DNA from 4 places in the Salinivibrio sp. ML198 genome. Region 2 is predicted to be linked to each of the others. Evidence: predicted binding sites of a transcription regulator. Region 2 holds the regulator's gene; each other region holds the start of a gene.

Region 1 (7,435 bases), on a different contig from region 2:
TGAAAGGGGGAGCTGGCGCTCGACGTCAATTTGATCCAGCATTTTGCCGACAGACAAATTAATGGGGTGGTTAATCATCAGTCCCATTGCCCCATCATGGCTATGCTCACAGACATAAATGACACCATGCTGAAAACGGCTATCAGCCATACTGGGCATCGCGATTAAAAAATGATTTTTCAGATCCATATCGCCGTCTCCTGTTGGTGCGCGTACCTTGAGTATGCGCGAAGATTGATGTTTTAGATAATGAAGGAGGCGCTGCGCCTCCTCAAATTAGGCGCAGCGTCTGGCGATTGCCTCCATCAAGATGTCACCAATTGAAATGTCATACGCGGCGTCAATCTCGCGAATACAGGTCGGACTGGTGACGTTGATTTCTGTTAGCTTGTCGCCAATCACGTCGAGCCCTACGAATATCAGCCCTTTCTCTTTCAATGTCGGAGCGATCGCGCGTGCGATTGTCCAATCAGTCTCTGATAAAGGACGCGCTTCGCCACGGCCGCCAGCAGCCAAGTTACCGCGCGTTTCACCGTCGGCCGGGATACGGGCTAAACAGTAGGGAACCGGTTCGCCATCAACAATTAAGATGCGCTTGTCACCGTTGCTGATGTCAGGGACGAAAGTTTGTGCCATGCAAAAACGTTGGCCATGCTCGGTCAGGGTTTCAATTATCACCGACAGGTTCGGATCGCCTTGTTTGACTCGAAAGATAGACGCGCCGCCCATGCCATCGAGTGGTTTTAAAATCACATCGCCGTGTTCGGCTTGGAATGCTTTAATTTCGTCGGCACGACGGGTCACCAAAGTGGTCGGCGTATGCTCTGGGAACCACGCGGTATAAAGCTTTTCATTGCAGTCACGCAAACTTTGCGGCTTGTTAACAATCAATACACCCGCTTCCTCAGCCCGCTCTAACATGTAGGTTGCGTAGATGTATTCCGTATCAAACGGCGGATCTTTGCGCATCAATATGGCATCAAATTCTCGCAATGCGAGGGTTTGGGTTTGGTCGATTTGGTACCAATGGTCAGGGTTATCCATCACAGTCACACTGTGGGTGCGAGCGTATGGTTCACCCTGCTGCATTGACATATCTTCCATCAAGATATAATGCACTTCCCAGCCGCGTTTTTGTGCTGCCAGCATCATGGCAAACGTGGAGTCTTTTTTCACACTGATGGCCTCGATGGGGTCCATCACAACACCTATTTTCATCATGTTTCTCCTGTTTGCCGGTTAACCCAAATCGCCAAAACGGACTTGAAGGGCCGTGATGGCGGTGAGCGCCGCGGTTTCTGTTCGCAACACGCGTGGGCCGAGTAGGATCTCTTCAAAGCCGTGTTCGCGTGTCATTGCAATCTCGTCATCAGACAATCCGCCCTCTGGGCCAATGAGCAAGCGTAGCTTGTCGGGGGCGTCGGGTAGCGTATTGATAGAGTAGGGGGCACGCGGATGAAGGTTCAGTTTTAAGCCATCAAACGCCTGCTGGCACCATGTGTCTAGATTGATCACCGGGTTAATGGTGGGCACCACATTACGGCCGCTTTGCTCACAGGCGCCAATCGCGATTTTTTGCCATTGTTGGCGTTTTTTCTCGAGTCGCTCAGCATTGAGTTTCACTCCGCATCGAGCCGATAAAAGGGGAGTGATGGTATTCACGCCTAATTCGACCGATTTTTGAATGGTAAACTCCATTTTCTCACCACGTGAAATCACTTGGCCGAGTTCAAAGTCAAGCGGTGACTCGACACTGTGTGATTCGCAAGCGGTAATGGTCGCGACAACCTGCTTTTTACTGACTTCCGTCAGCATAGCGGGAAACTGCGCACCACTGCCATCAAAGAGCAAAATCGGTTGTTCAGGTTGCATACGTAGGACGCGACCGAGATGGTTGGCAGCTTCGCCACTCAGTGTCACATCGCCTTGCGATGGCAAGGGCGTTGGGTGATAAATTCGAGGAATTCGCATTGTGCTCGTTTTCCATGGTCATCTCGCCCTCAGTGTAACATGGCTACGGGGGCGATAGGCTTTGTCACTAATATGGGGTCGAGTGGTGAAAAAACAAATTATTCTAAGGCGTCAAGGTTTCTCACTAGTGGCTGTTGACAGCGGTTGCAGCGATAGGTGGCTTGTCCGCGCTGTATTTTATTGTGGCGGCGAATGGATAAGGCAACAGGGCCACACTCACACTGGTACGCGAAGGTTTTGCCTTGCACGGCACTGATATCAAGCTGGTGGGTGGTATTGGCAGGGGCATTAAATACCTGGTTCATTAGCGAACGCCACTCAGGACCATGTGGTTTTACCCGACCGTATAGCGCAAAGGTAACCAAATGACAGACCTCATGAGGGATCACTTCGTCGAAAAAGGTCTCTGGTGCTTGCTGTAAAAGGATCGGGTTAAACCTAACACGCCATTGCGTGGGGTGCGCGGTGCCAGCGGATTGACCCCGTAGTGTGAAGCCAATCGCAGGATAGTGTAGCTGGGTGCCTAATTGACGATTAGCCGCATCAATACACTGGTAAACACGCGTGTTAGCCGCTTGCTGTAATGCATCAGGTGACCAAGCGGTCTTGTCAAAGGCGAATGCGTCAGAAGCAGAAGACATAGTGTGGCGATCCTAGTGGCGATCAAAAAGGGAAGCCGAAGCTTCCCTTACAAGCAATGAGTACGTGGAGATTACCCGAGCTTGGCAAAGTCGCGCAATAGCGCTGCTTTGTCGGTTTTCTCCCAGGGGAAGATGTCGCGACCAAAGTGGCCATATGCAGCCGTTTGCTTATAGATGGGTTGTAATAAATCCAGCATTTCCTGCAAACCATACGGGCGTAAGTCGAAGTGTTCACGAACCGCTTTAGTGATCACTTCTGGGGCCACTTTTTCGGTACCGAAGGTCTCCACCATGATAGAAGTGGGTTCCGCAACGCCAATCGCGTAAGACAACTGGATTTCACAACGGTCAGCAAGACCTGCGGCGACAATGTTTTTGGCCACGTAACGCGCGGCATACGCGGCAGAGCGATCCACTTTTGAGGGATCTTTACCCGAGAAAGCTCCGCCACCGTGACGGGCTGCACCGCCATAGGTGTCGACAATGATTTTACGGCCTGTTAAACCACAATCGCCCATCGGTCCGCCAATCACAAAACGGCCCGTTGGGTTAATGAAATACTTGGTGTCTTTGGTCAGCCATTGGGCCGGCAATACTGGCTTGATGATTTCTTCCATCACCGCTTCGCGCAGATCGTCGGTTGAAATACTGTCGCAATGCTGTGTTGAGAGCACGACGGCATCAATACCCGCAATTTTACCGTTGTCATACGCAAAGGTGACCTGGCTTTTCGCATCTGGGCGTAACCAGTCTAACGTGCCGTTTTTACGTACTTGCGCCTGACGCTCGACCAAACGGTGTGAATAGGTGATGGGGGCAGGCATCAGCACATTGGTTTCGTTGGTGGCAAAGCCAAACATGATCCCTTGGTCCCCGGCCCCTTGATCTTTCGGATCGGCGCGGTCAACCCCTTGATTAATGTCGGGCGACTGTTTACCAATGGTGTTCAATACTGCACAAGAGTTGGCATCAAAGCCCATATCAGAGTGGACATAACCAATATCTTGAACGGTTTGACGGGTGAGCTCTTCGATATCGACCCATGCCGAGGTCGTCACTTCCCCGCCTACCATTACCATGCCAGTTTTAACATAGGTTTCGCAGGCAACGCGTGCTTTGGGGTCTTGCTCAAGGATGGCATCCAAAACAGCATCAGAAATCTGATCTGCGATTTTATCAGGATGGCCTTCAGAGACGGACTCTGAGGTAAACAGGTGCTTCGCCATGTGACACTCTCATTGGTTATCAAGGAGATTGGCGATACGTAACAAAGGGCATCGCCGATCATCTCAGATGTTTTAACTTCTAGACGTCTATTTTATTCGTAATTGTGATAAACGCAAGTCAGTTGATGCATATGGGTGTGTCTTTAAGGTATAGCAAAATTGGCTGAGGCACGCTTACACCTCATGGCATGCTTGCTGCGGATTCAGTGAACACCAAGGTGAGGGAACCGCTTCTTGCAGCCAGTGCACCAGTGATTCGACACGCAGAGGAAGACGGCCAGCGCTGCAGTAAAGACGCAACGGAACCGGCGCTGAGGCCCATTGGGGCAAACACCGCGTGATTCTATCAGGATGATGGTGTTGATAGCCAGTGGCGCTCCAAATCGGCAGCAATCCAACGCCCTGCCCATCTGCGATGGCATCTAACTGAATCGCTATCATGTCGCAATTAAAGCGGCTAGGCATGGCGCTTAAGTGATAGGTGTTGTCTTGGTCATAGAGCGTCAATCCTTGCCGGCGAAGGGCAAATACATCGAGCCAAGGGTGTTCATCGAGCATGCTAGGGTGCGTAAACGGGCCATATTGGCTGACATAGTCTGGCGCAGCGTAAATACCATATTGCCAATGGCCGAGCTGATATGAGCGACAATTGACCGGCAGCATGATGTCTCCTGCCCAGATGATAAGATCGGCCGACTGAATACGTTGTGCGCTGACTTCACTCGTCAATGTGATGGATACTCGAGGGTGCTCAGCGAGAAAAGTACTGATCAATGGACCCGCCCAGCCGCGCATCATTCCGGGGTGGCAAATCACTTCTATCGCCCCTTGAAGATGATTATTTAAATCTTGTATTGCCTCTTCGCTTTTTTCTACTAACTCAAGAATTTGATGGCAGTATCGCGCAAATATCGCCCCCGCTTTTGTTAAGACCAGTCTATTGCCTTGTCTTTGCGTTAAAGGCTGGCCTAGGTCGGCTTCCAGTTGAGCCAAGCGACGACTCACCGTTGACTTGGGTTGGCCCAATGCCTTGGCGGCAGCGGTAAGGCTTTGATGATGACACAAAGCCGCAAACGAACGGATCGAAGAAAAATCCTGCATAACTGTCCTTTTAACGCCAGTAAGACGTCACGTCGGCTGTCCAGAAGGAGAGAAATCATCTCGTTCTATAAATGGAACGAGATGTTCCCTTTATGGGGCTAGGCGTCTGTGCATCTATGTGAATAATTCTCAATGAACAAATGATAATTATTATCACAAAATGGAGTTGATTATGTCCAGTTGTCTTCGTCCCGTTGTGCTCGGGATGGTATTAGCCGGTATGCCTGTGAGTGCCATTCATGCGGCAGAAGCAGGCGATCAAAACACGGAAACCATGGTGATCACTGCCTCAGGGTTTGAACAAGCCACGGCAAAGGCGCCAGCGAGTATCAGTGTGATTAGCCGTGACCAACTTGAAGATCGTTATTATCGTGATGTCACGGACGCATTAAAGCGTATTCCTGGTGTCGTGGTTACAGGGGGCGGTGACACCAAGGATATCAGCATTCGTGGAATGGGCTCCAAGTATACCTTGATGCTGGTGGACGGAAAGCGTATGACGAGCCGAGAAACACGTCCGAATAGCGATGGCCCGGGTATTGAACAAGGCTGGTTGCCCCCCCTTCAAGCGATTGAGCGTATCGAGGTGATTCGGGGGCCGATGTCGACCTTGTATGGCTCAGATGCCATCGGTGGGGTGATTAATATTATTACTCGTCGTGAACAACATGAATGGCATGGCAACGTGCAATTAAGCACCTTACTTCAAGAAAAACGCGCATCAGGCGATGAACAAAGCGCCAATTTTTACCTTTCTGGCGCCTTAAGCGATAAGCTAGGGATGACGGTATCGGGTCAAAACGTTCAACGCCAAGAAGACGATATTCTCTCTGGTTACGAGGACAAATCTTTACGCAGTCTTTCTACCTCGTTGACTTATGATGCCAGCGATTTTCAACAGTGGACCTTGGACTTGGGCGCGAGTTCGCAAGAGCGAAATGGCCACATAGGCAAAACCGTTCCCACGGATGATAGCCAGTGTCGACGCAACCAATGTGAAAACAGCAACAATGAATATCGACGGCAATCAATCGCCCTTGGGCATGAAGGGCATTGGACGTGGGGCTGGTCAGATTCACACTTACAGTACGAGCAAAGCCGCAATAAAAGTCGTGAAATGACGATTAAGAACACCGAGTTTAAAACCCGTCTCATTCGTGATTTTGAAACACACACTTTGACGGTCGGTGGCTCAGTGAACAAAGCGAAGTTGGAGGACTTTACCTCTAATAAAGCGTCCAGCCAAACTGAGATTGACAATACACAAGCGGCTTTATTTGTCGAAGATGAGTGGCGTGTGATTGAGCCATTTAGTCTGACCCTCGGGTTACGTGTCGATCATGATGAAAACTACGACTACCACGCCAGCCCACGTGTGTACGGCGTGTATCAACTCAACAGCGACTGGGTGGTGAAAGGAGGCGTGGCAACCGGGTTCCGTTCACCGCAACTGCGCGAAATTGCCCCGAATTGGGCGCAAGTGAGTCGAGGGGGAAATATCTATGGCAACCCCGACCTGGAGCCCGAAACCTCTGTTAACTCAGAAGTCAGTATCAACTACCAAGGCGATTCGGGGATCAGTGGCTCGTTAACCGCATTCCATAATGACTTTGAAGATAAGATCACCCGAGTGACTTGCCCAACCTCGGTGTGTACGGATGGCCCTAATCAATTTGGCTCAGATCCAACCTATCGGATTAATGTTGACGAAGCGGTCACTCAAGGGGTTGAAGCGAGCCTATTCGTGCCAGTCACGGAGACGCTCGATGTGAGTGCCAGCTATACCTATACCGATTCAGAGCAAAAAACCGGTGATTATAAGGGGCAGCCTTTAACGCAAATTCCCCAGCAGCTCGCGTATGGTGAAGTCAATTGGCAAGCCACGGAAAGGCTGAATCCTTGGGTGAGTGTGACCTATCGTGGCGAAGAAATGGATCCTGTGACAGGTCCATCTTCTCGCAGCAATATAGAGCCAAGTTACACCTTGGTGGATGCTGGGATGAACTATCAGCTCAGCGATGCCATTGAACTGCAAGGCGCGGTTTATAACTTATTGGATAAAACCCGGGAGTATGAAGACTACGGTTATATCAGTGATGAACGTCGATATTGGTTAGGACTAAATGTTAGCTTCTAGTCATTGATAAAAGGCGTGTTGTTACTTCATAGACTGCCACACTCCTAACACTGCCACGCCCGTCTCGGACTATCACCAGGCGGGCGTTTTTTTCCGCATTTTACTCCCAGGTATCGTGAGAAGAGTCACACAACACGTGCGTCTTTTACGTGCTTGAGATACACTATGGGGCATCGTTAAACGAGCACCGATGGACATGGCATTAAGAGTCGCAATTAATGGATTTGGTCGTATAGGGCGCAGTGTATTGCGGGCCCTGTATGAAAGTGGCAAGCACGATCGCATTCAAGTGGTCGCGATTAATGAGCTCGCAGAGCCCGAGGCGATGGCGCATCTGCTGCAATATGACTCAAGCCATG
Region 2 (7,435 bases):
CTGAATGCATCACGGTCACAGGAACAGCAAAGCGGCGCTCAAAACGGCGAATGGTTTGTGGTGTCAGGCCAATTTCTGGCACCAGGATGAGCGCTTGCTGGCCACGTGCGAGCACCGGCTCAAGCACATTGAGATACACCTCGGTTTTGCCTGAGCCAGTGATCCCCTCTAATAGCGCGCAGGCAAAACCATCGCCAGCATTGAGGGTGGCAACCGCCATCGCTTGCTCGTGGTTTAACGTCGGTTTTTCTTCGGTCACCGCAAAGTTTTTTACCCAAGCATTGGCCTGAGAAGGGGGCGAGTAGGGCGCGATCCAGCCTTTTTCTGCCACCGTTTTTAGCACCGGCGTGCCGATGTCTTGTTCGATTAAGTCGGCTTGAGTGGCTGGACCGTGCGTGAGAAGCTGCAACACTCGGGCTTGTTTGGGGGCGCGGCTCAGACCTGATAGAGGTTGGTTTTGTCCTGACTCGGTGATTTGCCACCATTTTTGTTGCTGCAATGTCGCAGGGCGTCCTTTACGCAGCGAGGTTGGCATCACCGCCCCCATCGCATCTCCTAGCGGATGATGGTAAAAACGGCTCGCCCATTGCAGGAGATTGTATACCGCGGGGGTCCAAACCGGCTGCGTGTCGAGTACGGTATCAATCGCTTTGAGTTGGCTGGCTTCCACACTGGCCGTTGGCGACAAGCCGGTAACGATGCCAACTTTATGCTGGCGTCCAAACGGCACCTTGACGCGCCCTCCGATGATCGGATGCTGATCGTCTGCAATACGGTAATCAAAGGTTTTCGGCAAAGGGACAGGCAAAGCCACCTGAGCAAACTGTTCCATCACAACATCTTATTGGCCAGAAGGAATGTCAGTGTAACGGTTAGCCACACGTTGGCAAAGCCTTGTTGCACCGTAAGAGACACGCGGATTGCACAAAAAAGTTGCGAAAAAGAGGGCGCTTGATTAGAATTGCGCGCCTTAGAAAATGTTTGTTAACGACGTGTGGTGCCCGGCTTAGGATCGGGAGAGCGACACGGCCTTTAAGATGAGGTTATCCCTATGAAAGCTGGTATCCATCCAGAGTACAAAGCCGTCACAGCAAAATGCTCTTGCGGTAACGAATTCGCGTTCAGCACAACCCTAGGCAAAGACATTTACCTAGACGTGTGTGACAAGTGTCACCCATTCTACACTGGTAAGCAGCGTATCCTTGATACCGGTGGCCGTGTTGACCGCTTTAAGAAGCGTTTCGGTGCCCTTAGCAGCAAAAAATAAGCCGCTATTGACCGAATACAGAGAAGGGACGCATCAGCGTCCCTTTTTTGATCGTATCGTCCCTGTCATCGGACAACAGGTCCGAGCATCATCGCGAATGTGCTGTTAGTACTGGTGGACGTTTGCTCCCTGCGTTACCATCTTTTTTATTATACAAACCTTCCCTGTGTGGTTTGTAGAGTGTCTGACTAATATCGGTGACGCTTCCCTGTCGATATTAGTTTCCCCTTCACGATAATAATTAGGAACACTAGATGTCGGACGATAAACGCCAGCAAGCGCTGGATTATCATGCATACCCTACTCCCGGAAAAATTTCTGTTGAATTGAGCAAACCTGCCGACTCGGCCGCGGATCTCGCGTTGGCGTACAGTCCTGGCGTTGCTGAGCCTGTGCGTGAGATAGCGCAAGATGCGGATGCGGTTTACCGCTATACGGGTAAAGGCAACATGGTGGCGGTGGTCTCAAACGGCACCGCGATTTTGGGGCTAGGAAATTTAGGCCCCATGGCTTCTAAGCCTGTCATGGAAGGTAAAGCTTTATTGTTCAAGCGTTTTGCTGGATTGGACTCGATCGACATTGAAGTCAAACACCGTACTATCGATGAATTCGTGGATACCGTGGCGAACATCGCGGATACCTTTGGCGGTATCAATCTCGAAGATATCAAAGCCCCAGATTGTTTTGAGATTGAAAAACAATTAATTGCACGTTGCGAAGTGCCTGTATTTCATGATGATCAACACGGCACTGCCATCGTCACCGCTGCCGGCATGCTTAACGCGCTTGAGCTGCAAGGCAAAGATATCCGCGAGGCGACGGTGGTGTGCATGGGCGCAGGCGCAGCGGCTGTTGCCTGTATGGAGCTATTAATAAAATGTGGCGCTCAGCGGGAAAAAATCTATATGTTGGATCGTAAAGGCGTGATCCATACGCGTCGTGACGACATCAACAAATACAAGCAGCTGTTTGCCAATAACACGGATAAGCGTACCCTCGAAGATGTGATTGAGGGCGCGGATATGTTCGTTGGCGTCTCCGGTCCAGACTTGCTTTCACCCGACGCCTTGAAGCTGATGGCAGATAAACCCGTGGTATTTGCCTGCTCGAACCCAGATCCTGAAATTCATCCGGATGTGGCGCATCAAGTGCGCGATGATCTGATCATGGGAACCGGGCGTTCGGATTACCCGAATCAGGTCAATAACGTGCTCTGCTTCCCGTTTATTTTCCGTGGCGCATTGGATGTACGTGCCAGTGAAATTAACGATGCGATGAAGTTGGCAGCGGTAGAGGCCATTCGCAGCCTAGCCAAAGAGCCTGTCCCACAAACGGTATTAGACGCCGCCGGTTTGTCTTCGCTAAGCTTTGGCCCAGATTACATTATTCCCAAGCCAATGGACGCGCGTTTATTACCTAAGGTTGCCCGCGCGGTAGCGCTGGCCGCCGTGGAAACCGGCGTGGCTCGTATCGAGATGCCAGAAAACTATATGCTCGACAAGGCGTAATGCTTGAGCGTGAGGAAAAGCGCGGTGGAATAGAGCCTGAGAAGGTTGTGCTGAGCACCTATCATTACAGAAAACCCGCCAATCGGCGGGTTTTTTTAGTATTCGCTATCGTCGAACTCGATACCAAGCTCTTCCATGATCCGACGTGCTTCAGCGGGAATGCTGTCGGGTTTATCCTTACGGATATCGTCATCGGTTGGTAGTGGTTGGCCGGTGTAGGCATGAAGAAATGCCTCACACAACAACTCACTGTTGGTCGCATGACGGAGGTTTTGCACCTGACGACGAGTACGCTCGTCGGTAAGAATTTTTAGTACTTTTAATGGGATAGAGACGGTGATCTTCTTTACCTGCTCTTTCTTTTTACCATGTTCGGCATACGGATTAATGTAGTCGCCGTTCCACTGCGCCATGTCTCACCTATCTTGATTATGGAATACCCAGAATGATGCTGCGGAGATTTTAGCTATATTAACCGCCACATGCAAAGGAGTATAGACGTCTAGAAGTGTTGACGTCCCAAAAAGCGCAGGGTAAGGTGGCAGTATGAAACCTGGATCACGCCCACCATGCGCAAACCAGACTAGCAAGGATAGATCATGACTGAGAAAAAAACCGACACTATCGCCGTTCGGACCGGGATTGGGACTGACACCCAGCACCATGCGGTGGTGCCTCCCCTGTACTTATCGACCAATTACCGTTTCCCGGCACTGGGTGATGTGCCTACTTACGACTACGCGCGAGGCGGCAACCCAACGCGTGCGCAGCTCGAACAAGCGCTGACTGACTTAGAAGGGGGCGCAGGTGCGGTGGTGACCAACTGCGGGATGTCGGCGATAAACTTGGTGCTATCTCTGTTGGAGGCTGGCGAGCATATTGTCGCCCCACATGATTGTTATGGCGGCACCTATCGCTTGCTCGAATCGCGTGCCAAACAAGGGATCTGGCAGGTAAGTTTTGTCGATCAATCGGACCATGATGCGTTGGACCAGGCATTGGCCAAACAGCCCAAGCTCGTGCTGGTGGAAACCCCATCCAATCCACTCTTACGCGTGGTCGATATCGCAGAAATATGCCAAAAAGCCCATCAAGTGGGGGCTTGGGTAGTGGTCGACAACACGTTTTTATCGCCAGCTTTGCAAACGCCTTTTGCGCTGGGCGCGGATATGGTGGTGCATTCGACCACCAAATTTATTAATGGCCATTCTGATATTGTCGGTGGCGCGGTGATCGCCGCGACCAGTGAACTTGCCGAGACATTGGCTTGGTGGGGAAATTGCTTAGGGGCGACGGGCAATGCATTTGACAGTTATATGACACTGCGAGGGTTGCGCACATTGGGTGCACGCGTTAAACAACACCAACACAACACTGAAGCGGTACTCAGCTACCTGCAAACGGTGTCGGCAGTGCGGAAAATCTACTACCCCGGGCTGGCCTCTCACCCTGGCCACCAAATTGCTGCGCGCCAGCAAGCGGGGTTTGGTAGCATGCTGAGCTTAGAATTGGATACAGACCAAGCCGGTGTGGCGCGATTTATTGATGGCCTCACGTTATTTGCCCTCGCCGAGTCTCTCGGGGGGGTAGAAAGCTTAGTGACGCACCCTGGTTCGATGACACACAGAGCCATGAGTGACGCCGCGCAAGCGGAGGCGGGCATCGCACCGACCTTGTTGCGTTTTTCCATTGGATTAGAAGATGCGCAAGATTTGGTTGCCGATTTGGCGAACGCCTTTGCCCGTTTAGAGGGTGACACCCCATAGAGGCTGCGCTTCAGTGCGCGCCGCTTTACCGAGATCGATAGACATTAAGAGAGACCTTGCCATGCATGCGCAACCGACGGAAACGTCCCCCGAGTCACCACGCCAATTGCACAAGTTTGGTGGCAGTAGCCTTGCGAGCCCTGATTGCTATCGCCGTGTGGTCGATGTATTGACCGCGCATGCGAGCCAGCAAGACTTAATCGTGGTGTCCGCGGCAGGAAAAACCACTAACCAGCTGATCATGTGGTTAGCACAGTTAGACAAGGATGGACGAGTGGCGCATGAGACCTTGCAAGCGGTGCGCGCCTTTCAGCAAGACTTGATTGAGAACTTGATTGATGGTGAACCCAAGCAGCAGCTGGTGGATGCGCTTTATGCCGATATCGCAACCATTGCGTCGTTGGGCGATCAGGGCGTGAACGAGAGCGACAAAGCGTACGTGCAAGGTTTTGGAGAGGTCTGGTCGGCGCGTCTGTTGGCCCAGTTATTGAAACAGCATCGACGTGCCGCGGTGATGTTAGATTCACGCCAATGTTTGCGCGCCGAGCGCGCCGCTCAGCCGGAAGTAGATCGCGGGGCGTCTTGGCCTTTATTGCAAAATCAGCTTTCTCAGCATGGCGATACGCATGTGGTGATCACCGGCTTTATGGCACAAAATCAAGCGGGAGAAACAGTGCTGTTAGGGCGCAATGGCTCCGATTACTCGGCCACTGTCTTGGGGGCGCTTGCAGGCGTGAGCCGTGTGACCATTTGGAGTGATGTCGCCGGGGTCTATAGTGCGGACCCACGCCATGTTGATAATGCCTGTTTGCTGCCTTTAATTCGTCTCGACGAAGCGGGCGAGCTGGCGCGACTCGCCGCTCCCGTGCTGCATAGCCGAACCTTACAGCCGGTGGCGCAAAGTGCGACCGACCTGACGTTGCGCTGCACCCAAGCGCCGGATAGCGGATCAACACGTATTGAGCGCGTGTTAGCCACCGGGCGCGGGGCAAAAATCATTACGGCGTTGGATGAGGTGAGCTTGCTCCAGTTTGATGTTGCGCGAGGACAAGATTTTCAAGCGATAAAACAAGAGCTCAGCCGGATTTTGTCACAGCTAAAAGTACAGCCATTAGCAACGGATTACCAAGACGACCAGTACCGTATTTTGTTAGCGTTTACCACGGAAGTCGTGGCATTGGTAATGGCGCAAATTCAAGACGCCGGCCTCCCAGCTGAACTCAAACTGCGTGAAGGCTTTACCATGGTGGCGGCGGTTGGGGCAGGCGTGGTGAACAACCCCGTACACTGCCATGGCTTCTATCAGCAACTCAAATCACAGCCGGTGGAATTTATCAGTGAGTCGGCCTCTGGGCTGAGCCTGGTTGCTATCCTACGCCACGTCCACACTCAGGCACTGGTTGCCAGTTTGCATGATGCCTTGTTTCAAGCTCAGCGCCGTATCGGCTTGGTGTTGGTGGGCAAAGGCAATATTGGTACCCGTTGGCTAAGCCTTTTTGCCGAGCAAAAAGCACACTTGGAAAAGCGTCATGGTAAGGAAGTCTCACTGATTTCAGTGATGGACAGCCGCAACCAATGGCTTGATTTTGCCGGTATTGATGCCACGCATGTGTTGGATGGGTTTGACGAGCGTTGCGAGCCTTATTTTGATGATGAGTGGCTCACTCGTCTACTGAATCACCCGTATGACGATGTGATTGTGTTGGATGTCACCGCCAGTGAGTCATTAGCGTACTTGTATCCGCGACTTGCCGAGCATGGCTTTCACTTAATCTCCGCCAACAAAGAGGCGGGCGCCGCACCCGCCGAGCAGTACCACGCGATTCAGCAGGCGTTTAGCAAAACCGGGCGCCATTGGCTCTACAATGCGACCGTGGGCGCCGGGTTACCGATTAACTACGCGGTGCAAGATCTGCGTGAAAGTGGTGACACGATTGTTGCACTGTCTGGGATCTTTTCTGGCACTTTGTCATGGCTGTTTTTGCAATTCAGTGGTGAGGTCCCCTTTAGCGTCCTGCTTGAGCAGGCTTGGCAGCAAGGCCTAACCGAGCCTGACCCACGGGATGATCTTTCTGGGGCTGACGTGGTGCGTAAATTGGTGATTTTGGCACGTGAAGCGGGCATGTCCCTCGAACCTGAGCAGGTAAAGGTTGAGTCCTTGGTGCCTAAGTCACTGGCTGATCTGTCTTTGGATGCCTTTCTTGATAATGCACACCAAATGGATGAACCGCTACAAGAGCGATTAGACAAAGCGCATAAAAATCGGTCAGTGCTACGTTATGTGGCGCGCTTGGAGGTTAACGGTCACGCCCATGTGAGCCTAGAAACCTTACCCAGCGAGCATCCACTTGCGCATCTATTACCGTGTGACAATGTGTTTGCGATTGAAAGCCAATGGTATCGCGAGAATCCTTTGGTCATTCGTGGGCCAGGGGCGGGACGCGATGTCACCGCAGGCGCCATTCAATCCGATCTAAATCGCTTGATAAGTCGCCTTCACTAACCCGCTAATGGATAACCGTGATCAAGCTGTCTGCGCGCTGCGTAGGCAGCTTTTTTTGTGCCGTTACCCGCGTTGTGAGGTGTGCATTGATGGCTGTGTCGTCTATCTTCATAACACCATGAGTTTTTTTCATGGCTTGCATCGTTGACATTTTAGCCGAATCACGACAATCTTTAGACATATGGACGTCTAAACGTATAAATCAAAAGCAGAGCAGAAACAGGCAGACTGAACAGCGTCGTTCGGTGTCAGGGAGAGGATATGAGCTACACACACGCAGGCCACATTGATGCACTCAATCAGAACATTGCTGACTTAGATGGCGATATTAACGTCTCATTTGAGTTTTTTCCTCCCAGCACCCCAAGTATGGAAGAAACCCTCTGGAACT
Region 3 (7,435 bases), on a different contig from region 2:
AGGCAGTGATGCCGATTAAAATCCCGGATCAACTTCCCGCGACCAATATCCTGCGGCGCGAAAATATTTTCGTGATGACAGAAACCCGTGCGGTGAGTCAAAACATTCGCCCGCTGAAGGTGCTGCTACTTAACCTGATGCCGAAAAAAATCGAGACCGAAACGCAATTTATGCGTCTGCTTTCTAACAGTCCCTTGCAAGTGGATGTGGAGTTACTGCGGATAGATAATCGACCAAGCAAAAATACGCCAACCGAGCATCTTGATACCTTCTATCGTCAATTTGAGACCGTACGAACGCGCAACTTTGATGGTCTGATCGTGACGGGGGCACCGTTAGGACTGGTGCAGTTTGAGGACGTGATATATTGGGAGCACCTTCAAGATGTGATGAATTGGGCGCATAAGCACGTTACCTCAACCTTATATATTTGTTGGGCCGCGCAAGCAGGGTTAAAGTTGCTGTATGATTTACCCAAGAAAACCCGCAAAGAGAAGTTGTCAGGGGTTTACCGTCACCACATTAATGCTGAGTTATGCAAACACCCGCTATTACGCGGCTTTGATGATAGCTTCTTAGCGCCCCACTCACGCTATGCGGATTTTTCTCCGAGTTATCTGGCCGAACATACCGACCTCGATATTTTAGCCACGTCCAATGAAGCGGGTACCTATCTGGCGGCGACGAAAGATAAGCGCAATGTGTTTGTCACCGGTCATCCTGAGTATGATTCTCATACCCTGCATCATGAATACCATCGGGATTTAGAAGAAGGCATGGAGCCCGCGGTCCCCCTTAACTATTACCCAGATGACGATCCTTCGCAGCCACCGTATGTGAGTTGGCGCAGCCATGGGCATTTACTGTTTGCCAACTGGCTAAACTATTGTGTTTACCAGCAAACGCCCTTTGACTTGGATGCCTTTTCCGCGTCTAACTTTACCCTTGATGAATAAAAAAGCGCCCGCGGGCGCTTTTGGGTTAGGGACTCGGTTAGCTTTGATGTTTATCCATTTCGTCTTGTGCTGCGTTTGCTTTATCAACCATGCCTGTCATGGTTGAGCCTTGCACCAAAATGGAGAACACCACCACCGCATAGGTCATGATGAGGATCAGCTCGCGAACATCGATATTTTTTTCCGGCACCACCATGATGCCAGCGGGCACGGCCATTGCCATGGCCAACGCAAGCCCTCCGCGTAAGCCTCCCCAGCTTAATATACGTACTGCCCAAGGGTTATAGGTTCGAAAGCGCTTAAAGCCGAGGTAACACACTTTCACGCTGATAAACCGGGCGAGAAGCACAATAGGCACCACCGCCGCCATAATGATCCAGTCTTCTTTATGGAAACTGATTTGCAGCAAGCTAACCCCGATTAGGAGAAAGAGTAGGCTGTTAAGAAATTCATCGACCAGTTCCCAGAAGTGGTCGAGGTGATCTTCACTTTCTTTGGAAAAGCCAATAAAGCGGGTCCAGTTGCCAATCATAATCCCGGCAACCACCATTGCCAGCGGGCCAGAGACATGCAGCATATCGGCCAGGACATAGCCAGCGCTGGGGATAGCCAGCGTTAATAGCAATTCCATCGAGTGATCGTTGGTGGCACAAATCAAGCGATGGAAAAGATAGCCAAGCACCAGGCCATATAAAATCCCGCCAACGGCTTCTTGTAAAAACAAGGCAATGGTACCGCCCACCGTCGGGTTGTTGTCGCCAAAGGCCAGGGTAAAAAGAGTCACAAAGATCACGATACCCACGCCATCATTAAATAGCGACTCTCCCTCTATTTGTGTCGTGATCCGCATCGGTGCTTGCAGTTTTTTCACAATGGCGAGAACAGCAATGGGATCGGTCGGCGAGATCAGCGCGCCAAATAGCAGGCAGTAGAGATAATCGAAAGGAATACCGATCAGCTGAAACACGCCCCAGATACCGGTGCCGATTAAAAACACAGAGACCAATAGCCCGCCGATCACCAGGGTCGTGATCTCCCACTTTTGGTCGGAGAAAGAGGGAAGCTTGACACCAATTCCCCCCGCGAAGAGCAAAAAGCCGAGGACGCCTTTGAGCAAAAAGGTATCAAAGTGGATATCTGTCAGTATTTGCTCGGCCATGGTTTTGAGTGGAATGGCTTGGTATTGACCAGCGACCACTATCAACAAAGACAGTAGGAGCGAGCTAGCGGTAATGGCGATGGTGGTTTGTACTCGACTGATTTTACTATTAATAAAAGCGATAAAGATGGCTGCAGCAGCCATAAAGCTGAGGATTGCGTAAGTTGACATGCCGCTTCCTAGTACAACGAGGGAATGAAAAAATGTGTCAAAATATTAATAGAAATCGTTGTCAAAACGAACAGCTGAATTGAAATAGATCAAAATAAATTGTTATTTATAGACGTCTAGATTTCCATTTTCGCTGTGGTAGGATGAAATGACTGCAACGAGGAAGATGATAAGCGTAATAGTATGGACCGACTGACACAGCAACTGCGCGACCGTATTCTAGTGATCGATGGTGGCATGGGCACCATGATTCAGGGGTTAGGGCTCAATGAGGCCGATTATCGTGGCCAACGTTTTAAAGATTGGCACTGTGATGTGAAAGGCAACAATGATCTTTTGGTGCTGACTCAGCCTGATAAGATCGCTTCGCTACACAGTGATTACCTGGCCGCGGGCGCGGACATTATTGAAACTAACACCTTTAACGCCACCCAAATTGCGATGGCCGATTACGACATGCAGGCGCTGAGTGCGGAAATCAACGTCGCGGCAGCCCGGCTTGCGCGTGAGGTCGCTGATGCGTGGACGGCGAAAACGCCGGATAAACCCCGTTTTGTCGCGGGTGTGTTGGGGCCGACCAACCGAACGTGCTCAATCTCACCAGATGTGAATGACCCTGGGTTTCGCAATGTCAGCTTTGATCAGTTAGTCGACGTGTATGCCGAGTCCACCGAAGCGCTCATTGAGGGTGGGGTTGATATCATCATGTTGGAGACCATTTTTGATACCTTGAATGCCAAAGCCTGTGCGTTTGCGGTTGAAAAGGTCTTTGATGCCCGTGGGTTTCGCTTACCCATTATGATCTCCGGCACCATCACTGATGCGTCTGGACGCACCTTATCCGGACAAACGACCGCCGCCTTTTATCACTCGCTGCGCCATGTTGAGCCACTGTCGTTTGGCTTAAACTGCGCACTGGGGCCGGCTGAATTGCGCCAGTATGTCAAAGAGCTGAGCGACATTTGTGAGGGCTTTGTCTCCGTCCACCCTAATGCGGGGTTGCCCAACGCGTTTGGTGAGTATGACCTTTCTCCCGAAGAGATGGCGACACACATTGATGAGTGGGCGGCGTCAGGCTTTATCAATTTGGTCGGTGGTTGTTGTGGCACCACGCCTGAACATATTCAAGCGATTAGCGACGCGGTGAAAAAACATTCGCCACGCTCTCTGCCTGACCACCCTGTGGCCTGTCGCTTATCTGGGCTCGAGCCCCTGACCATTAATGCCGATAGCTTGTTCGTTAACGTGGGTGAGCGCACCAATGTAACTGGCTCAGCACGCTTTAAACGTTTAATCGTTGAAGAGCAATACGACGAGGCGCTGGAAGTGGCATTGCAGCAAGTGGAAAACGGCGCCCAAATCATCGATATCAATATGGATGAAGGCATGTTGGATGCCGAAAAGGCTATGGTGCGATTCCTCAATTTATGCGCGGCCGAGCCGGATATTGCCCGTGTGCCAGTGATGATTGACTCCTCTAAATGGGAAGTGATTGAAGCTGGCCTCAAGTGCATTCAAGGGAAAGGCATCGTCAATTCTATTTCGCTCAAAGAAGGAGAAGAGGCTTTTCTTCACCAAGCACGTTTAGTCCGTCGCTATGGCGCGGCGGTGATCGTGATGGCGTTTGACGAACAAGGTCAAGCCGATACTCAAGCGCGGAAAGTGGAAATCTGTACGCGCGCTTATCATCTTCTGGTCGAGCAAGTCGGTTTTCCGCCGGAAGATATTATCTTCGATCCCAACATTTTTGCGGTTGCTACCGGCATTGATGAGCACAATAACTACGCAGTCGATTTCATCAACGCCGTGGCTGACATTAAACAAACCCTGCCGCATGCCATGATCTCGGGCGGCGTCTCCAATGTGTCGTTTTCGTTTCGAGGCAACAACCCCGTCCGTGAGGCTATTCATGCGGTGTTTTTGTATCACTGCATCAAAAATGGCATGGACATGGGGATCGTCAATGCGGGCCAGTTAGCCATCTATGATGATTTGCCTGAATCGCTGCGCTTGGCAGTAGAAGATGTGGTGCTCAACAAAGATGATGGCGCCACGGAGCGTTTATTGGAGATCGCCGACAGCTATCGCGATAGTGGGGAGAACGAGGTCGCGGAAACTGCAGAGTGGCGCAGTTGGCCGGTGGAAAAGCGGTTGGAACATGCACTGGTCAAAGGCATTACAGAGTTTATTGTTGAAGACACCGAGCTGGCTCGCGCCGCGGCAAGTAAACCTCTAGAAGTGATTGAAGGCCCACTGATGGCAGGCATGAACGTGGTCGGGGACTTGTTTGGTGAAGGCAAGATGTTCCTACCACAAGTGGTGAAGTCGGCACGGGTGATGAAGCAGGCGGTGGCTTACCTTGAGCCTTACATCAATGCTGAAAAGCAGCAAGGACAGACCAATGGCAAGATCTTGCTCGCCACGGTCAAAGGGGATGTGCATGACATTGGCAAAAACATTGTTGGCGTGGTGCTGCAATGTAATAACTTCGAGATTATTGATCTCGGCGTGATGGTGCCGACCGATAAAATCCTGTCGGTGGCGCGTGAGGAAAACGTCGATATTATTGGTTTATCAGGCCTGATTACCCCATCGTTAGATGAAATGGTGAACGTGGCGAAAGAGATGGAGCGCCAAGGGTTTGATATTCCTTTGCTTATTGGCGGCGCGACCACGTCCAAAGCCCATACCGCGGTGAAGATTGAACAGCATTACCATGCGCCCGTGGTCTATGTGCCCAACGCGTCACGTGCCGTGGGGGTGTGCTCATCGTTGCTGTCACAGACTCAGCGGCCGGATTTTGTGGCCCGTTTAGCCAAAGACTATGCGGCGGTGCGTGAGCAACATCAACGCAAAACGCCTCGAACCGCTCCCGTCACCCTTGAGCAGGCGCGGGACAATAAGTGGCAAACGGACTGGGCAAACTATGCTCCTCCGCAGCCGTTGAAGCCGGGCGTGCATGTTTACGATGATGTCTCGATAGCGACCTTACGTCAGTATATCGACTGGACACCCTTCTTTATGACGTGGTCACTCAGTGGCAAATTCCCGGCGATTTTGGATCACGAACTAGTGGGTGAGGAAGCGCGCCGTTTGTATCAAGACGCCAATGCTTGGCTCGATCGTTTCGAGGCAGAAGGCTTGGTCGCCGCGAAGGGAGTGTGTGGCCTTTTTCCTGCCAACAGCGTTGAGGATGATATTGAAGTCTATGATGATGGGTCTCGCCAAGCGACGCTCACCGTACTGAACCACTTGCGTCAGCAAACGAAAAAGCCTCGTGGTGCCAACTATTGCTTGTCGGACTTTATTGCGCCAAAAAGCAGTGGCCAGCCGGATTGGATTGGCGCATTTGCGGTGACAGGTGGTATTGGCGAATATGCCTTGGCGGAAGAATACAAAGCGAAAGGGGATGATTATAACGCGATCATGATCCAGGCGGTCGCCGATAGACTTGCAGAAGCCTTTGCAGAGTACCTCCATCAGCAAATTCGGATTACCTTGTGGGGCTATGCGCCCGATGAGACGCTCGATAACGATGCGCTGATCCGCGAGCAATACCAAGGGATCCGGCCAGCGCCGGGTTATGCCGCCTGTCCTGAACACAGTGAGAAAGGCAAAATTTGGCAATTGCTGTCGGTAGAAGCACATACGGGGATGACACTTACCGAAAGCTATGCCATGTGGCCGGGGGCGTCGGTCTCAGGTTGGTATTTTTCCCACCCTGAGTCACGTTACTTTGCGGTGGCGAAGATCCAAAACGATCAGCGAGACAGCTACGCAGCACGCAAAGGGTGGAGCAGCGAAGAAGCGGAGAAATGGCTCGGGCCGAACTTAAACGGCTAACGAAAGAAGCCAGCATATTGGCTGTGCTGGCTTTTTTATTATTCAAATAAGTCCGCGTGTAACCGCTGCACCACCTGGGTGGCATCGTCATCTTCAACCACAACACATACATTGTGGTTGCTGGCACCGTAGCAAATCATGCGTAGTTTATGTTGTGCTAAGGCACTGAACACTGGTGCTGTCGCGCCAGCAGTATGATTCATATCATTGCCAATCAGCGCTACCACCGCCAGGTTCTCGCAGATCTCGACATGACATAACTGGGTCAGCTCGGCGATAGCCGCTTGTGGCAGCTGCGGCGCGTCGCCCTGAGTGTTGGTTTGATCAAGGGTTAAAGCGACACTGACCTCCGAGGTGGTGATCAAGTCCACCGAGATTTCAAATCGTGCCAAAACCTCAAATACTTTGGCCAAAAAACCATATGCATGGAACATGTTTAAGCTGGTTAGTGTCACCATGGTTTGGTTTCGTCGTAAGGCGACGGCACGAAACAGCGGTGCCGAGTGCGCGTGCTCGCGGATCCAGGTGCCGCCTTGCTCAGGCGCTCTCGCGGCCCCGACAAACACTGGTATATGTTGGCGCACTGCAGGCAGCAAGGTGGACGGGTGCAGGATTTTGGCACCAAACGTGGCCATTTCTGAGGCTTCGCTAAAACTAATCTCACTGATTGGGCGCGCTTGTTCGGCAATCCGCGGGTCGGTGGTATAAATCCCGGGCACATCGGTCCAAATGGCCAAACTCTCTGCGTCCACGGCTTCGGCGAACAGTGCTGCACTGTAGTCGCTACCACCACGGCCTAAGGTGGTGGTTTGTCCGTGGGCATCCGCGCCGATAAACCCTTGGGTGACCACTCGATGTGTGGCTAAATGCGGAAGCAATTGGTCGTGGCACTGTGTTCGCGTCTGTTGTGGGTCAGGCTGGGCACAGCCAAACTGGCTGTCGGTGCGCAGCAATTCACGCGCATCTACTCTCAAAGCGGTTATACCTCGGCTGTTGAGCAAATGGGTGAAAATATGGGTTGAGATCAGCTCGCCGCAGGCAACTAACGCATCCGTTAGCGCTGTGTCAGGAATGATGGCCGCTTTTTCGGCATACTCGGCAATGGCGAGATGCCAGTGTTCGACGGCTGCTTGCGTGTTTTGGCAATCAGGAAGTTGCTGCAATATTGCTTGGTGAATGGCATTAATGGCGTCCAACTTGGCTTGGCGCACGTCAGGGTCGCTGATCCCTTTTGCGAGCGCGACTAAATGATTGGTCACTCCGGCGCACGCACTGATCACGATTAAACGGGTTTGCGGGTTTTGCT
Region 4 (7,435 bases), on a different contig from region 2:
GACAGCCACCGCCAAAAACGCTAACGCCGCCTCCATGTCCACCACAGTAATATTGACGTGTTCGATTGTTGTCATCATTCATTCCCTTTATCCGTGCTATCGAAAACTGAGCTTGGAAAGCTAAACATCGAGAGCAAGGATAAAACCTCAAGATAACTTGAGGTCAACGAACGAAAACAACATCAGTCGTCTGGGGAACACTTAAATCATGCTGCGGTGTAGGTATAGATCCAGTCGTCGTAAAACACTCCGCCGATAGAGAAGGCATCGGGTTCAATCCGGCTGAGTTGAAACCCTACCTTTTCTAGCACGCGCGCAGAGGAAAGATTACCGGCGGTTACCGTCGCGTTGATGATTCGCGCATCACCATGATGGATGGCAAAATCGGTGACAGCCTGCAAAGACTCTGTCCCATAACCACGCCCGTGATAAGGGGGCAACAGTAAATAGCCGACTTCAGCGACACCCTGTTCAAGTAAAAAACCGGTGACGCCGATTGGCGTTTTCGTCGCCGTCTCTACAATCACCAAACACAACCAGTGCTTAGCGTCAGGAGACCAGGGCGTAAGCCGTTGCTCAAATCGGGTTTCAATCTCATCCAGTGGCATCGGGTCAAAACATTGCGCAATCACGGCATTGTCTGTGTGTAGGCGGTGGAACAGCGGCCAGTCCGCTTTGACCATTGGCCGCATGCTCAGGCGTGGGGTTGTCAGCGGAAACAGGCCCGTTTCCAATGTTGTATTTGTCATGATGCCTCACTCGGGGTACTGGCCACGTTGACTTTCGGTGCCGCAAAACCGCGGAAGATATTGTGCACGGAAAGCAGCGCGCACACACCCACTACCACACCAAGGTGCCATGCTTCGCTAACGCCCAAGCTCAATAGCGCCATACTCATCAACGCAGAAATAATCATCTGTCCACCACCGGAGAGCGCAGCGACGGTGCCGGCTTGGTTAGAGTAAGGTTGCATCACCTGCGATTGGGCGCACGGCAGCGCAATCCCGTTGCCAAACACCATAAAGAACTGCCCAATCATCAGCAGTAACGGGTCCATCGGGGTGAGCCATAACCAAACCGCAGAAATGAGCTGCATCACCGGTGCCATCAACAGCATACGCTTGGTGCCCAAACGCGGACGAATGCGCGAAACTAGCGCACTCCCCAACAATAAGCCACAGGTCGGAATAAGCGCCCACAGCGCATATTGATCCGAGGTCATACCGATGCGCTCTTGCATTAAAAATGGCATCAGCGACACCGTGGTGATCACCAAGGTAAAATTCACCCAGCTAATACTGGCGAAATAGAGAAAGTATGGCGTTTTTAGTAGTGCGCCATAACGGCCGAGGATCACCTTCACATTGGGCAACGGTGAACGAGTATGCATGCTTTCTTTAAACAGGAAAAACAGTACGCACCACACCATGCTGGTGTACACCATCAGTAAAATAAAGATCGCCAGCCAGCCTAGATTGTGGTTAACGAACCCGCCAATAACGGGCGCCACAATCGGGGTCAACGACGCCACCATAATCAAATATGACATGGCTTGCGGTAGTTGATCCCCAGAATACGAGTCACGGGTAAAGGCACGCGAGAGCACGGCACAGCAGCCGGTCCCCATTCCTTGGATGCAGCGGCCAATGACCAGGCCAGTGAAGCTGGCGCTAAAACTCACCATCACGGTTAAGCCAATCAGTGAAAGCAACACACCGGCTAACAACACGCGGCGACGGCCAAGCGCATCTGAGATAGGCCCATAGATAAACTGTGATGGTCCAAAACCAAGTAGATAGGCAGAGATAAGCAGTTGGACATTGTCCATACTGAGGTTGAAATCTCGGGCGATCCAGGGCAAAGACGGAAATACTAAGCCCATGCTGAATTGCCCAATGCTGACGGTCAGGCATGCCAGCAATACGGGCGACCAATTAAATGGGCGACTAGCCGATTGCATCCAGTTTCCTATGCGTTTTATTGATGTGGGGAGGTAGACGTCGCGATCCTAGCACATTGTGGATCACCGATAGATCACTATGGTAACAGTAATAACTGTATGAGTGGTAAACAAATAGTGACGTTTGGCCATCGGCCAGCGTTGCACTGGCCGATTTCACTGGGTGACAATCAATTAAAACGCAGGCTCTATGGTGCCATTAAAGGTATCTTGCAAAAACTGACGTGTTTTGTCGGACTGGAATAACGCGAGTAATCGCTGATACGTCGGGTTATCTTGATCGTCTTTGCGTGCGGCCACCACCATAACGGCGAGAGGCGCATCTTTAGATTCCAAGAAAATGCCCTGCTCGCTTGGATCAAGCCCTGATGACATCACATAATTCATGGTGATCGCCGCGGCATCGACATCTTGCAAACTGCGAGGCAGCTGTGCCGCTTCTACTTCCACAAATTCGAGCTGTTTAGGGTTGGATTGAACATCTTGCAGCGTGGCTTTAAAGCCAACATTGTCAGCCAACGTAATCAATCCTGCGTCTTCCAGCAATAACAGCGCGCGACCCGCATTTGTGGGATCATTGGGGATCGCAATTTGTGCGCCATTCGCTAACGCCTCGACCTTGTCGACTTTGTCAGAATAAATCCCCATCCGCATTAAGATTGAGCGACCAATCGCTACCAACTCGCTATCGTGGTTTTGGTTGAAATTGTCGAGAAACGGCTGATGCTGATAACTGTTTAAATCCAAACTACCATCCGCTAACCCTGCATTAGGCGAGATGTAATCAGAGAACTCTACGACTTCAACATCAATCCCTTCTTCTTTCGCTTGCTCAGCCACCGATTCAACCACTTGCGCGTGGGGACCGACCGTTGCGCCAATTTTAATGGTTTCAGTTTGGTCGGAACACCCTGAGAGGAATACCGCCGCGAGAAGTATCGCGAGACTTGCACTGAGTTGTTTTATCTTCATTCCCTTTACCTTGCTAATTGGACATTTAGACATCTAGAGTGCCATATAGATGATTGATGTCAATACGATTAGCTTGATACAAGGGCCGGCTTGATCGCATCCATTGTCCTACGCGTAATGGAGGGCATGTTAAATCGATAGAAGGAGGCATGAGTATGACTAAGCTGTTTCCTTTGCCCCTGTTTTTGTTACCGGGAGGCAGAGCCAAACTGCGCATTTTTGAACCTCGTTATTTACGCCTCGTCCGTGAGTGCTCAGCGAATCAAGAAGGATTTGTGCTGGCAATGATGCAGGGAAAGCGTCTTTACAAGTACGGCACCTTAGTCGACATCGTCGATTTCGAAACACTGCCCGACGGCTTGCTGGGGATCACGATTGCTGGTCGCCAGCGGGTAGAAATTATGTCGACGGACCAAGAAGCGGACAAACTTTGGGTAGGCGATGTGCGCGCACTCAATGATTGGCCTCATGATGAGCATTTGGGTGAGGCGCAAGCCGACGACAAAGCGCGTATCGCCTCAGGGCTCAAACACGTCTTTGCCGCTCACCCTGAACACGCAGAACAATATGAAGCGCCTCATTTCGAAGATTTAACTTGGAGCTGTCAGCGCTGGCTCGAAATTTTGCCGCTTTCTAATGCGCAAAAACAATGGTTTATTGCTCAAGAGTCAGCAGAAGAAGCGAAACAATTTATCAGTCAGCTGCTCGAAGAGGAAGTCGAGTGATCCAATCACTGCTACCCACGTACTGGTAGCCAAATGGACGGCTACGACAGATAGGACTCAACTATGACTGCGCCACAAACCATGTATACTGAGACCACCATTTCCAGACGGGACACGCGTGCCAACATGACTGACGTGACGAAGGAAGAGTTGTCTGCATTACTATTAAAAGTCTCGGAAGACCGTGACCGTGTTGCTTTCGAGCGCCTGTTCCGGTTTTTTGGCCCTAAGATTCGCTCTTACGGCGCCAAGCATCTCCGTGCTGACGGGCAAGCGATGGAGCTTGTGCAGGAAACCATGTTGGTTGTGTGGCGAAAAGCGCATTTGTACAACGCCGATAAAGGCGCAGCGACGACGTGGGTCTTTACCATCATGCGTAACATTAGCTTTGATATGTTGCGTAAGGTGCAATCGAACCGGGAAGACAACTTCAGTGATGATATTTGGCCCGTGCTCGAATCTGGCCAGCAGGACAATGAGTCGGATGCTGGTGCGCAATATATGATGGATCAAGAGTTGCTGTCGTTCATTGATGAGTTACCCGACGTGCAACAACAAGTGGTGAGAGGCGTGTATCTGAAACAGCTTACCCACCAAGAGTTGTCAGAACAGTTAAACGTGCCGTTGGGCACCGTAAAATCCCGATTGCGTCTAGGTCTGGAAAAGCTCCGCAATCACCTGGAGGTTAAACAATGATTAAATATCACCCATCGACCGACTTACTTGACGCGTTTGCCGCTGGCAAACTGCCCACCTCGATGGCGATTGCGTTGTCAGCACATGTTGAGCTCTGCCAGGAATGCCAGGCATATGTCGCCGCTGCAGAAGCCTCGCTTGCAGATACAGTGTTCGACGAGGAAGAAATAACCGTTGCTGATTGGGATTATGCGGCTGAAGACGAAATGCTTGCTGCCATTTTCGAAGATGCAGCGGCCAATGATGGTGCCGTCGATGCGCAAACACCAGTCCGTGCAACACAAATAAGTGTGAGTAACAAAACCTACACGTTGCCACGCGCGCTACAGCGCTTTAGCGATTCTAACTGGTCATCATTTGGCAAAGTACAGCGCGCCCGGTTGAACCTTGATGAAGGGGCAACACGTGCCAGTTTCCTCCATATTGATGAAGGCGGCTCGGTGCCTGCGCACACGCACAAAGGCTATGAGTTAACCCTTTTGCTTGATGGTACGTTCGAGGATGAAAGTGGCGAATACGTACCGGGTGATTTTATTTTGCTCGATAGTCGCCATCATCATACGCCATTCACCAAACAAGGGTGTTTGTGCTACACGGTGGCCGATGCACCGCTTTATTTCACCAAAGGTGTGAGCAAATTACTCAATACCGTGGGACATGCGATTTACTAAAAAAATTCTGTGTTAGTTGTTATCCTTCTGGCGGCTGCGAAGCCGCCTTTTTTTATGCTGAAGAGGCAACGGAATGCGTGCATTTGCTCGGCGATGCTCTCCATTATCGCCATTAATCTCGTGGCGGTAACAGAATAATTACACCTGGTAAACCTTTACTTAATGACAACTCTCCGGCTCAGTCCTACATAACTAGTGCAAAGTAGTAATTTTCCCTTTACATCGGGTGAATCAAACTGGTTTAATTCGTCACTTCTAACGATTCATTAACAGCCATTGATAATAAACACAGTGAAGTGAGAGTCACATGAGTCAAACACAACTCGCCAGTGTCAGCCGAGGCAACTCGTTGGTACTTCAAATCCTTGTCGGTATTCTTGCCGGTGGTGTCCTTGCATACCTGTCTCCTGAGTGGGCAGCGAATGCAGGACTGTTCGGACAACTCTTTGTCAGCGCGTTGAAAGCCGTTGCCCCCATTTTGGTCTTCGTTTTAGTGGCGGCTTCCATTGCAAACCAAAAACAAGGGCAGCGCGCCAATATGCGCCCTATTATTGGTCTGTACCTTGTCGGTACGCTTGCTGCCTCGCTGACGGCAGTCACCATGAGCTTCTTGTTCCCCACGACCCTGGAATTTGCGACCACAGATGCCAGCATCACACCACCTGAAGGGATTGGCCAGGTATTGAATACGCTGCTTTTCAATATCGTGGATAATCCCGTTAGCGCATTGATGAACGGCAACTATATCGGGATCCTAGCCTGGGCGATTGGTTTAGGGATTGCCCTACACCATGCATCAAACGAAACCAAACGCGTGTTTTCCGACGTGTCAGAAGGCGTGTCGATGATCGTGCGCTTTGTGATCCGTTTTGCACCTTTGGGTATCTTCGGCTTGGTCGCGAGCACACTGGCTAAAAGTGGTTTTGATGCTCTCGCTGGCTATGTTCACCTTCTCGGTGTGCTATTGGGTAGTATGTTCACCATCGCACTCGTGGTTAACCCAGCGATTGTGTACTTCAAAACAGGTCAAAACCCATACCCACTGGTTTTAAAATGCCTACGTGAAAGTGGCATAACCGCCTTCTTTACCCGTAGTTCAGCGGCTAACATCCCGGTGAATATGCAACTGTGCCGCCGTCTTGATTTGGATGAAGACACCTACTCAGTGTCTATTCCACTGGGTGCAACCATCAACATGGGCGGTGCGGCGATCACCATTACGGTATTAACGTTAGCGGCGGTCCATACGCTGGGCATTGAGGTGGACATCGCCACTGCGGTGCTACTAAGTATTGTCGCGGCGGTATCGGCCTGTGGTGCATCCGGTGTGGCCGGCGGCTCACTGCTGCTGATCCCACTGGCCTGTAACTTGTTTGGGATCCCACAAGAGATTGCCATGCAGGTCGTGGGAATTGGCTTTACCATTGGCGTCTTGCAAGATTCCGCAGAAACAGGGCTCAACAGCTCAACGGATGTGGTATTTACCGCGGCAGCTTGCATGGCCGAAGAAAGAAAAAATAGTTAACATGGCTATTTAAAGAAACACTTTCAAAAAAGCAGGTGCACGTCACCTGCTTTTTTATCGCTGGCCTAGGCGCTTAGGCCGTTATTGACTGTCGTCTTTCCAGTGTGCCACACCGCGCGACACTATCCCTCCAGAACCTTCATCAGCAAGTTGCCATCGTACATGGCTTGTTTGACCATCGCGGCGCCCGGCATGGTGGCCTGGGTATAAAAATAGCTTTCTTCCAACACGAGGTGCTTACTGTACAGTGGGATGGTTTGCGTCTTTAAGCACTCCATAATCGCCGGATAAAGCACGCTCTTGGCACGATTAAACTCGCCGCCGAAGAGTATTTTTTCAGGGTTGAATAAATTCACCACAATCGCGATAGCCGTACCCAGATGATGCCCCAACTCCGTGATCACCTGATGCGCGAGTCCATCGCCTGCCACTGCCGCATCACAGATTGCTTCTATGGTTAACGGTTTCCCCTGTAACTGGCTCGCGTGCCCCTCATCGAGCAGCGTCTGTACCTGTTCATACACGGCAGAAAGACTGGCGACCGTTTCCAGGCAACCATAGTTACCGCAAAAACAGCGTTTACCAAAAGGCTTAACCTGAATATGACCAAGCTCGCCCACATTGCCAACACGCCCCTGGAGTACCTTTCCCTCCAGCATGATCCCCGCGCCGACGCCATTGTGAACCGCGACTAGTACCGCGCTATCGGATTCTTTTGCGTTGCCAAATAACTTCTCTGCCAACGCCCACGAGCGTGTATCATTGCCCACAAATACGGGCAGCCCGGTCTCACGATGCAACACGGGCCCCAGCGGCATATGGTCAACCTCAAAATGCGGCATTTGGATCACTGTACCTTGGGCGCTGTTCACCAAGCCCGGGAGCG

The links. The regulator MetJ, encoded in region 2, represses methionine synthesis genes. The targets are predictions, from matches to a motif close to TTAGACNTNTANANGTCTAA.
Region 1: metK (methionine adenosyltransferase) is a predicted target of MetJ. The motif match lies at 3,910-3,929, and genes of this name have one in related genera.
Region 3: metH (methionine synthase) is a predicted target of MetJ. The motif match lies at 2,395-2,414, and genes of this name have one in related genera.
Region 4: BZG25_RS12935 (MetQ/NlpA family ABC transporter substrate-binding protein) is a predicted target of MetJ. The motif match lies at 2,950-2,969, and genes of this name have one in related genera.

What each region holds. Positions count from the first base shown of each region.
Region 1 is NZ_MUEZ01000015.1:72,256-79,690, reverse strand. It holds gene BZG25_RS11700 (YqgE/AlgH family protein) at 1-189, opposite strand, end outside; gene gshB (glutathione synthase) at 277-1,221, opposite strand; gene rsmE (16S rRNA (uracil(1498)-N(3))-methyltransferase) at 1,240-1,971, opposite strand; gene BZG25_RS11685 (SprT family zinc-dependent metalloprotease) at 2,070-2,612, opposite strand; gene metK (methionine adenosyltransferase) at 2,684-3,838, opposite strand; gene BZG25_RS11675 (LysR family transcriptional regulator) at 4,013-4,939, opposite strand; gene BZG25_RS11670 (ligand-gated channel protein) at 5,112-7,076, shown strand; gene epd (erythrose-4-phosphate dehydrogenase) at 7,273-7,435, shown strand, end outside.
Region 2 is NZ_MUEZ01000007.1:56,356-63,790, reverse strand. It holds gene priA (primosomal protein N') at 1-835, opposite strand, end outside; gene rpmE (50S ribosomal protein L31) at 1,052-1,267, shown strand; gene BZG25_RS06395 (malic enzyme-like NAD(P)-binding protein) at 1,522-2,775, shown strand; gene metJ (met regulon transcriptional regulator MetJ) at 2,871-3,188, opposite strand; gene metB (cystathionine gamma-synthase) at 3,375-4,541, shown strand; gene BZG25_RS06380 (bifunctional aspartate kinase/homoserine dehydrogenase II) at 4,603-7,044, shown strand; gene metF (methylenetetrahydrofolate reductase) at 7,306-7,435, shown strand, end outside.
Region 3 is NZ_MUEZ01000020.1:665-8,099, forward strand. It holds gene metA (homoserine O-succinyltransferase) at 9-956, shown strand; gene BZG25_RS13310 (sodium:proton antiporter) at 994-2,286, opposite strand; gene metH (methionine synthase) at 2,470-6,129, shown strand; gene lysC (lysine-sensitive aspartokinase 3) at 6,168-7,435, opposite strand, start outside.
Region 4 is NZ_MUEZ01000019.1:694-8,128, forward strand. It holds gene BZG25_RS12920 (VOC family protein) at 1-78, opposite strand, end outside; gene BZG25_RS12925 (GNAT family N-acetyltransferase) at 207-749, opposite strand; gene BZG25_RS12930 (multidrug effflux MFS transporter) at 746-1,960, opposite strand; gene BZG25_RS12935 (MetQ/NlpA family ABC transporter substrate-binding protein) at 2,135-2,932, opposite strand; gene BZG25_RS12940 (LON peptidase substrate-binding domain-containing protein) at 3,088-3,657, shown strand; gene BZG25_RS12945 (sigma-70 family RNA polymerase sigma factor) at 3,784-4,353, shown strand; gene BZG25_RS12950 (ChrR family anti-sigma-E factor) at 4,350-5,024, shown strand; gene sstT (serine/threonine transporter SstT) at 5,332-6,549, shown strand; gene BZG25_RS12960 (ROK family transcriptional regulator) at 6,672-7,435, opposite strand, start outside.